3 regions of the Mesorhizobium sp. M0208 genome follow, and region 3 is predicted to be linked to each of the others. Evidence: predicted binding sites of a transcription regulator. Region 3 holds the regulator's gene; each other region holds the start of a gene.

Region 1 (3,277 bases), on a different contig from region 3:
CCTCGTCGTCGGTGTGGTAGACGGTGACCAGCAGCTTGTCCTTCTTCAGCCCGAACTCCCTGGTGATCAGGTTCCAGGCAAGCTCTATGGCGCGCTCCTTGAAATAGTCGCCGAAGGAGAAATTGCCGAGCATCTCGAAGAAGGTCAGGTGGCGCGCAGTGTAGCCGACATTGTCGAGGTCGTTGTGCTTGCCGCCGGCGCGAACACTCTTCTGGGCAGTCGTGGCGCGCGAATAGGGCCGCTTCTCCAGACCGGTGAAAACGTTCTTGAACTGCACCATGCCGGCATTGGTGAACATAAGCGTCGGGTCGTTGCGCGGCACCAGCGGGCTTGACGCGACGACCTCGTGACCTTCCTTGCGAAAATAGTCGAGAAATGCCGACCGGATCTCGTTGACGCCACTCATGAATACTGCCTTTTCGAGAGAACCGCCGGCTGCCGGCGGAAAATAGACATGGCCTTTTAGCGGTCGCACCGCAGCCTGTCCAGAAACACCAAACGGGCTCAAATCCCCGCTTTCACCAGCGCTTTGAAATGGCTTCTGCCCCGCCGTCAAACGCAAACCGCCGGCACGGGGCCGGCGGTTCGAAACGCATCGATTACGCAAACTCAAAATCAAAACATCAAATCGAAACCCGGCTGAGGCTCCGCGAGGCGTCGCCTGCCCTACATCACCCCAGCGTCGTCCTCGAAACCGTCGTCGCTGCTTTCGGAGCCGCCGTTTTCAAGGAATTTCTCGGCGATCAGCCCGGCATTCTGTCGCAGCGCCAGCTCGATCTCGCGCGCCGTGTCGGGATTATCGCGCAGGAACAGTTTTGCGTTTTCGCGGCCCTGGCCAAGACGCTGCGAATTGTAGGAGAACCAGGCGCCCGACTTTTCGACCACGCCGGCCTTGACGCCGAGATCGACCAGCTCGCCGGTCTTGGAGACGCCCTCGCCATACATGATGTCGAACTCGACCACCTTGAAGGGCGGCGCCAGCTTGTTCTTGACCACCTTGACGCGGGTCTGGTTGCCGACGACCTCGTCGCGATCCTTGACCGAGCCGATGCGGCGGATGTCGAGGCGGACCGAAGCATAGAATTTCAGCGCATTGCCGCCGGTCGTCGTCTCGGGCGACCCGAACATGACGCCGATCTTCATGCGGATCTGGTTGATGAAGATGACCATGGTGTTGGAGCGCGAGATCGAGGCGGTGAGCTTGCGCAGTGCCTGGCTCATCAGGCGCGCCTGCAGGCCGGGCAGCGAATCGCCCATCTCGCCTTCGATTTCCGCCCGCGGCGTCAGCGCCGCCACCGAATCGACCACCAGCACGTCGATGGCGCCGGAGCGCACCAGCGTGTCGCAGATCTCCAGCGCCTGCTCGCCGGTATCGGGCTGCGAGATCAATAGGTTTTCGAGATCGACGCCGAGCTTGCGGGCATAGACCGGGTCGAGCGCGTGCTCGGCATCGACGAAGGCGCAGATGCCGCCCTTCTTCTGGGCTTCGGCCACCGTGTGCAGCGCCAGCGTCGTCTTGCCCGAGCTTTCCGGCCCGTAGATCTCGACGATGCGGCCGCGCGGCAGGCCACCGACGCCAAGCGCGATGTCCAGCCCAAGCGAGCCGGTCGGCACTGTTTCGATCTCGACGACCTGCTCGTTTGCGCCGAGCCGCATGATCGAGCCTTTGCCGAAGGCACGCTCGATTTGCGACAGCGCCGCATCCAGAGCCTTTGATTTGTCCACCGCTTTGTCCTCTACAAGCCGCAAAGAATTCTGAGCCATGATACATCACCCCGTGGTCGTCAATGGAGGCCGGACAATCCCGCAATCCTTAAAAGAATGTACCTCGTTTGTTCTCATTTGTCAATGAGCGGCAAGGATTTGAAAAATAACGGATATCCATATTTGTTCTATTTTTGTTTCGTAAATTTGCTTCCCAATGCCTCCCGCCTCGCATGCGGCGCCGCTGCCGTCACCAACCGAATCGCACCCGCGATTGCAGGGTTCCGCCCAGCGACCTAGTCTCCTCCCGCGCAACAGCAAAGGGCATTTTGCCGGCATGATGAACTCCCCGACGATCCTGGCCGTGGGCGGCGCCTATATCGAGCGGCGCGGCCGGGTTGCCGGCGCCTTCGTGCCAGCCGCCTTGAACCCCGGCACGATGCGCGAGCATGTTGGCGGCGCCGTCTTCAACGCCTTGCGCTGGGCGGTGCGACGCGGCGCCTCGGCCTCGCTGCTTTCGGTGCGCGGCGGCGATGCCCTTGGCGACACGGTCTTGCGCGCCGTCACCGAGGCCGGCATTGCCGACCTGTCGGCGGTGTTCCTCGACCGGGCAACGCCAAGCCATACGATGCTGATCGATAGCGATGGCGGACTGATCGCCGGCCTTGCCGACATGGTGCTCTACGAGCTGGCGCTTCCCAAGCAAATTCGCCGCGCCAAGGTGCGCGAAGCTATCGGTTCGGCCGATGCGATCCTGTGCGACGCCAACCTGCCGTCGACCGCGCTGGAGCGGATGGCGGCACTCGCCGCCGGCAAGGCGGTGTTTGCGCTTGCCGTCTCGCCCAACAGAGCGGCGCGGCTGACGCCGGTGCTCGGACTTCTAGCGCTGGCCTTCATGAACCGGCACGAGGCCGGCGTGATCGCCGGCGTTGACATCGATGCTGACGATCAAGGCGTCATCGACGGCCTGAGACGCGCCGGCCTGAAAAGCGGCGTGGTCACCGACGGCGACGGTCCGGTGCTCGGTTTCGACCAAACCGGCGCGTTCTCGATCTCGCCACGGCCGCTACAAAAACGGACCGACGTTGCCGGCGCCGGCGACGCATTGGCAGGCGCCACGATCGCTGCCCTGCTGCGCGGCCTGACGCTGCGCGCGGCACTGCGCGAAGGCATTGCCGCCGCGGCGCTCGCCGTCGAGCGCGCCGCCTTCACCAGCGCCAGCTTTGCCGAGGCGCTGGCGCTCGTGCCCGAGGCGCGGGAACTGGCGTGAAATGCGGCCCGGAATTGCCGAAGCATGACGCAGCCTATTTGCCGGCGCGCCGTCCTGCCTCGTAGGCACGCCGCGCCCAGATCGCCATCTCGTCTGGATCGTCGAAAGCGCTGTCGGGAACGCTCCAATAGGGCATAGACACGAGCTTGCCGTGGCGCGAGTCGGTGTAGGTCCATTGCCGGCACCCGGCCGCTTCGAAATCCGGCGCGCTTTCGGCGTCCGCCTTCAGCATCAGTTCGCCACGGACGACGATGGCGACGATGACGCCGTCGAAATAGATGCCCTTGCCGCCGAACATCCTGC
Region 2 (3,277 bases), on a different contig from region 3:
TTTATCGATTTTCTTGGCGTAGGTCACCCCCACCTCCGCCTGTGTGGTAAATGTCAGCGTATTCCGCTCCAGCCGCTCGAGCGCTTGCACCATCAGCGCAGCACTGAGGACCATCAGCCGGTCGTGCAGATCGCCGGCCGTCATGTCGGGTCCAATGGGACATTTTTCAACCATTGCCACCGGCCCGGTGTCGAGGCCTTCGTCCATCCGCATCACCATCATGCCCGTTTCGGTATCGCCGGCCATGATGGCGCGCTGGATAGGGGCAGCGCCGCGCCAGCGCGGCAACAACGATGCGTGGCCATTGAGACAACCGAGCCGCGGCGCCTCGAGAATGGGTTTGGGCAGAAGCAGCCCGTAGGCGACGACCACGGCGACGTCGGCGCGCAAGGCGCGGAACGCCTCCTGCTCCGCCTCGCTCTTCAGCGACACCGGCGTCCGCACCTCGACGCCCAGCCGCTCCGCCTCGCGCTGCGCCGGCGACCGCGTCAGTTCGAGCCAGCGCCGGGCCCCGGCGCGCGGCGGCTGCGTATAGACGGCGGTCAACCCGTGCCCGGCCCCGGCAATCGCCCGCAGCGTCGGCACGGAGAATTCGGGCGTACCCATGAAGATGACACGCAGGGGCATTCGTCGACCCCTATCCCACCATCTTGCCCGGCGCCTTGTCCCTGGCGAGCTTTTTGAACTTCTTGACCACCATGTCGCGCTTCAGTTTTGAGATGTGGTCGATGAACAGCACGCCGTTGAGATGGTCGATCTCGTGCTGCAGGCAGGTCGCCATCAGCCCCTCGGCCTCGATCTCCTGCAGCTTGCCGTCGCGATCGAGATACTTCACCCGCACCGCGGCGGGGCGCTCGACTTCGGCATAGTAATCGGGGATCGACAGGCAGCCTTCCTCATAGACCGAACGCTGGTCGGAGCTTTCAAGGATTTCGGGATTGATGAAGACGTGCGGCGCCGGCGTCTCGTCCTCCTTGGCGAGGTCGATCACCAGCATGCGCAAGGGTTCGCCGACCTGGATCGCTGCGAGGCCGATGCCGGGCGCGTCATACATAGTGTCCAGCATGTCGCCGGCCAGTTTGCGCAAATCGCCATCGACACGCTCGACCGGTTTTGAAACCTGGCGCAGGACGGGATCGGGGAGGATGATAAGCGGCTTGATCGACATGGCGTCTCACCTAAGACCTCGCAGGAAAAGCGTCAACCGGGACGGCTTCGGGTCGTTCACGTTTTGATCTGTGCCGGCAGACCGAATCATCTATGCTGTCGGCATGAACGATCTGGCCACCATCCTGTCCGAACCTGTCGCCCGCCTCGGCGCCACCACGCTCACGCTCGGCCAAGCCCTGGGTTTCGGCGCAATGCTGTTCCTTGGACTGTTCGTGGCGCTCGTCGTTGCGCTCTGGCGATCGGCCAAGGCGCGTGCAGTGGCGGCCGCCGAAGCCGCCGACCACGCCCGTGACGCCGAGGTGCGGATGGCCGGCATCTTGGCAAGCCAGGCGGAAATGCAAGGCCGCATGGGCGCCATCGCCGAAGTGTTCGGGGCGCGCCAGGCGGAACTGACCCAGTCGATCGGCCAGCGCCTCGATGCCATGACCGGCCGCCTGGGCCAGACCATGACCGAGCAGACGAGATCGACGCATGAGAGCCTCGCCAAGCTGCAGGAACGGCTGGCGGTTATCGATATCGCGCAAGGCAATATCCAGTCGCTGGCCGGCCAGGTCGTGCAATTGCAGGCGATCCTTTCCAACAAGCAGACGCGCGGCGCCTTCGGCCAGTCGCGCATGGAGGCCATCGTCGCCGACGGATTGCCGCACGGCGCCTATGAATTCCAGGCGACCTTGTCGAATGGCAGCCGGCCCGACTGCCTGGTGAAGATGCCGAACGGCGCGCCGTCACTTGCCATCGACGCAAAGTTTCCGCTCGAGGCGTGGAATGCCATCCGTGCCGCCGAAGGCGCCGACCTGCAGAAGTCGGCAGCACAGGCTTTCCGCCGCGACATCGAGGTGCATGTCCGCGATATTTCCGAAAAATACCTGATCCAGGGCGAGACGCAGGACACCGCCTTCATGTTCGTGCCCTCGGAATCGGTGTTCGCCGAAATCCATGAGAATTTCGAGGCCGTTGTCCAAAAGGCGCATCGATCGCGGATCGTCATCGTCTCGCCATCGCTTTTGATGCTGTCGATTCAGGTCATCCAGGCAATCCTCAAGGATGCCCGCATGCGCGAGCAGGCGCACCTGATCCAGGGCGAGGTCATCCGGCTAATGGAAGACGTCTCCCGGCTCGACGAGCGGGTGCGCAAATTGCAGACGCATTTCGGTCAATCGGCCAAGGATATCGACGACATCCTGGTCTCGACATCGAAGGTGACCCGGCGCGGACAAAAGATCGAGGCGCTGGAGTTTGGCGTGCAGCCGGCGGAGGATACCGCTGGTTCGAATGGCAGCGGAGCAAAAGCGGAAAGCAGCCCGCGCGTCGCTGATTCGAAAACCGGGCAGTTGAGGCTAAGGGTCGTCGAAGGCGACGATTGAGAGCTACGCCGGAACCGGAGGCTTCACCCGGATCTGGCGCTACTGCTCCTCGATGATGGTCGTGCCTTCGAATTCCGGCAGCCAATGCAGCGCCGAGCGGTGCCAGATCTGCTTTTTCGGCACCAGTTGCTCGCGTTGCCGTGCCGTGCCGACCCTGATGCCGTAAACCTTCGGTCCCTCGCCCGCCGACGTGGCGTAGAGATGCGAGCCACACTCACCGCAAAACGCCTGGGCGCGCTTGGCGCCGCTCGAACCGGTCTTGATGTAGATTTTCGGCTTGCCCTTGGTGATCCTGTAATTGTCCTGGGACGCCGGCACGGTGACGCGAAAGGCCGTTCCGGTTAGCTTCTGACAATCGATGCAGTGACAAATGGTGGTCTTTTCCGGATCGACCTCGGCCTCGTAAGTGATGGCGCCGCAATGACACCCGCCGTCGATTTTCATCTTCGTTCCTCCCGAGCTTTTGCCTGCGATCATAACCGGGACTGTCCGATGGCGCATCGATTTCCTCAAGCCATTTTCCTTAGGCCGGTTCTTGTCCGGATGCCCCCGCCAAGGCCTTGCTCCGGCGTTCCCAGGTGCCGGTGGTCTGAGGCTTGACGAACAGCCGCGTCACCTCCGGCATCTCCGCTTTCAGCCGCGTCTCGAGGCGTTCGACGCAGGTCTCTATCTCGGGCGCCGACAAGTGGTCCTCGAACTCGATGCTCAGAGCGGCGACGATCTCCTGCGGACCCATATGCAGC
Region 3 (3,277 bases):
TTTCGCCATATGGCATTTCCAGCGCGTGGCGCCGCTCAGCCTGTTCGCCAATCTGGCCATCATGCCCGTCGTCTCACTGGTCGTCATGCCCTTCGCCGTCCTCAGCGCGCTGGCGATGCCGTTCGGCGCGGATGGACCTTTCCTCTACGTGATGGGCAAGGGGCTGACGGCGATGATCGCCCTGTCCGCGTGGATCTCCGAGCGCTCGCCGATCGATGCGGTGGGGTTGATTTCGCTGAGATCTGTCCTTTTGGTGACGATCGCCCTCGTCATTGCCAGCATGGCGACGACCTGGTTGCGGCTCGCGGCAATTCCTTTTGCGCTCGCCGGCTTGCTAACAACAACGCAGACGCGCGTACCCGACGTATTGATCTCGGAGGACGCACGGCTGGTCGCGCTGCCGATCGGCAGCGGTGAACTCGCGGTCAACCGGGCACGCCCGAATGAGTTCACCATCGACAACTGGAAACGCGCGCTCACATCAGAGGCTATCGTCGCGCCGGAAACACCTGGAAAGAACGATCCGCAATTCGACATTGCCGATCCGGCCGACCTGCCGCCGGGCATGCCCTTCATTTGCACGGACGGTCTCTGCCTCGCCAGGCATCCATCCGGCGCGATCATTGCGCAAGCCAAGGACCGCGATACCGCACGGCCAGCCTGTGCCTTCGCCAGCTTGATCGTCATCGACGACGCCACCGCCCATAATCCCTGCTACTACGACCGGCTGGTCCTCGTCGTCACCAAACGGCAACTGGCGCGCGCGGGAAGTGCGGCCGTCTATTTCGATCCACAAGCGGCAACACGCGCCGAAATCCGCTTCGCCGTCGAAAAATCATACCGGCCCTGGCACGTGCAGCGGAAATTTTCACGCGCGGCGCGCGGCCTGCCGCCATACCGCAGGGCCGACAATCCAAAAGCCGGCACCAAGGGCGCAACTCAGTAGCGGCGGATCAGCCCAACGAGCTTGCCCTGCACCTTGACCCTGTCTGGTCCGAAGATGCGCGTCTCGTAGGCCGGATTGGCGGCTTCCAGGGCGATCGAGGCGCCCTTGCGGCGGAACCGCTTCAGCGTTGCTTCCTCCTCGTCGACCAGGGCCACCACGATCTCACCGGGGCTCGCCGTATCGGCGTTGCGGATGATCACCGTGTCGCCGTCGAAAATGCCAGCCTCGATCATCGAATCGCCTTTGACCTCGAGCGCATAATGCTCGCCGCCCATGATCATATCCGGCGGCACCGAAATCGAATGCGTCTGGTGCTGGATAGCATCGATCGGCACGCCAGCGGCGATGCGGCCCATTACCGGGATCGAAACGGCGGCGACGACATCGTCGTCATTGCCGGCTGCAGGGACGCGCGACGATGTCGGCTTGCCCTGCCGAGGGGCACCTTGCCCAAGACTGCCCTGGATGACACTCGGCGAGAACTTGCGTGCCGCATTGAGGCCGGGGGCGATCGAGTCAGGCAGGCGTAGCACCTCCAGCGCACGGGCCCGGTTGGGCAAACGGCGAATGAAGCCGCGCTCCTCCAGCGCCGTAATCAGTCGGTGGATTCCGGATTTGGAAGCCAGGTCGAGCGCTTCCTTCATCTCGTCGAAGGAAGGTGGGATACCGCTTTCCTTCAACCTTTCGTGGATGAACATAAGCAGTTCGTGTTGTTTGCGTGTCAGCATAGCGACCCCCAACAGAATCAGAAAACAAACCCAGAACAGACACTATCTGTTCCAGTTGTGTTCCGCAACTGTTTAAAGTTTAATGAATGCGTTAAGGCTCGGGAAACAAACGACGTCCCCTGCCGGCGCACCGTATTTTCGCCGCCGCGAGCCTCATCGCCTTGATTCTGCTTTCGTTTGCGCCCTTCTGGCGTCCCGGAAGGGCGCATTGGCATCGGCCGTCCGTCGGCAAAGGGCACGGAAGTGAACCCCTATCGAATGTGCGGTTTGGTCAATGCACCGTGAACGAAACGAACTCAAAACGCCAACCTCGGGGTTAAGTCCCGGTTTCCACCGCCTGGTCAGGCTGCTTCTCGCCGGTGGAGCCTTGCTGCGCGCAACCAGGTAATGGAAGAACAGTCGATACGTGTCCGGCGTTGCGTTGGATTTTTTGGGGGAGCAGGCAAATCATGACGGGAATTCCCGATCTCGTGGCCGTAAAGGCGATGGATGCCGCGGATCCGCTGCGCGCGATACGCGACCGCTTTGTGTTGCCGCAAGGAGTGATCTATCTCGACGGCAATTCGCTAGGAGCTGCTTCACGTGCCGCCTTCGATGAATTGCGCAAGGCCGCGACCGAAGAATGGTCGCATGATCTCATCCGCGCATGGAACACGGCCCGCTGGTTCAACATGCCGCTTGAACTTGGCGACCAGTTCGGGCGCCTGATCGGTGCCGCGGTCGGCCAGACGGTGGTCTGCGACACGACGTCGGTCAACATCTACAAGCTGCTGCACGCGGCCATGGCCATGCGACCGGAGCGGCAGGCCATCGTCGCCGAGGGCGATAGTTTTCCGACAGACCTCTACATGGCTGAGGGTGTGGTTTCGACGCGAAAAGATGCGCTGCTGCGCCTCTCGGGGGTCGACGCGCCGACCATCGAGGAACTGATCGACGATCGCACCGCCGTGGTGCTGGTCAATCACGTCAACTACAATCGGGCGAACTGCGCGACATGCCGGCTCTGACGCGCAGGGCCCAGGAAGCCGGGGCGATGATCGTCTGGGATCTCTGCCACACCGCTGGCGCGATGCCAGTCGAGCTCGACAAAGCAAACGCCGATTTTGCCGTTGGCTGCACCTATAAATATCTGAATGGCGGCCCGGGCGCGCCTGCCTTCATCTATGCGGCTGAGCGGCATCTTTCCGACATCCAGCAGCCGCTCACCGGCTGGTGGGGCCATGCACGGCCCTTCGCCTTCGAGCCAGGCTATGCGGCCGGCACCGGCATCCGCCGGTTTCTGTGCGGCACCCAGCCGATCCTTTCGATGCGCACGCTGAAGGGCGCGCTCGACATCTGGGACGATGTCGACATGACTGCGGTGCGCAAGAAGAGCATCGCACTGGCCGATCTGTTCATCGAGCTTGTCGAGGCAAAGTGCGGCACTTACGGTCTCACGCTCGAAAGCACGCGCGATGGGGAAAAACGCGGCAGCCAGATTTCATTCATGCATGAGCATGGCTACCAGATCATGCGCGCGCTGATCGAACGTGGTGTGATCGGCGATTTTCGCGCGCCATCGACCATGCGCTTCGGCTTCACCCCGCTCTATGTCGGCTATGCC

Evidence for each region. Region 3 encodes LexA, which represses DNA repair genes until DNA is damaged. Its sites were predicted from a motif close to TGTTCNNNNTGTGTTCNG; they were not measured.
Region 1: a site for LexA is predicted at 1,889-1,906, ahead of recA (recombinase RecA). Genes of this name have one in related genera too.
Region 2: a site for LexA is predicted at 1,222-1,239, ahead of NKJ17_RS00925 (DNA recombination protein RmuC). Genes of this name have one in related genera too.

The regions. Positions count from the first base shown of each region.
Region 1 is NZ_JAMYSP010000035.1:51,844-55,120, forward strand. It holds gene alaS (alanine--tRNA ligase) at 1-406, opposite strand, end outside; gene recA (recombinase RecA) at 667-1,764, opposite strand; gene NKJ17_RS26665 (PfkB family carbohydrate kinase) at 2,042-2,974, shown strand; gene NKJ17_RS26670 (TfoX/Sxy family protein) at 3,009-3,277, opposite strand, start outside.
Region 2 is NZ_JAMYSP010000001.1:178,163-181,439, reverse strand. It holds gene fmt (methionyl-tRNA formyltransferase) at 1-621, opposite strand, end outside; gene def (peptide deformylase) at 638-1,168, opposite strand; gene NKJ17_RS00925 (DNA recombination protein RmuC) at 1,272-2,534, shown strand; gene NKJ17_RS00920 (GFA family protein) at 2,574-2,978, opposite strand; gene NKJ17_RS00915 (cation diffusion facilitator family transporter) at 3,058-3,277, opposite strand, start outside.
Region 3 is NZ_JAMYSP010000008.1:139,341-142,617, forward strand. It holds gene NKJ17_RS11180 (ComEC/Rec2 family competence protein) at 1-946, shown strand, start outside; gene lexA (transcriptional repressor LexA) at 940-1,674, opposite strand; partial or broken gene kynU (kynureninase) at 2,124-3,277, shown strand, end outside.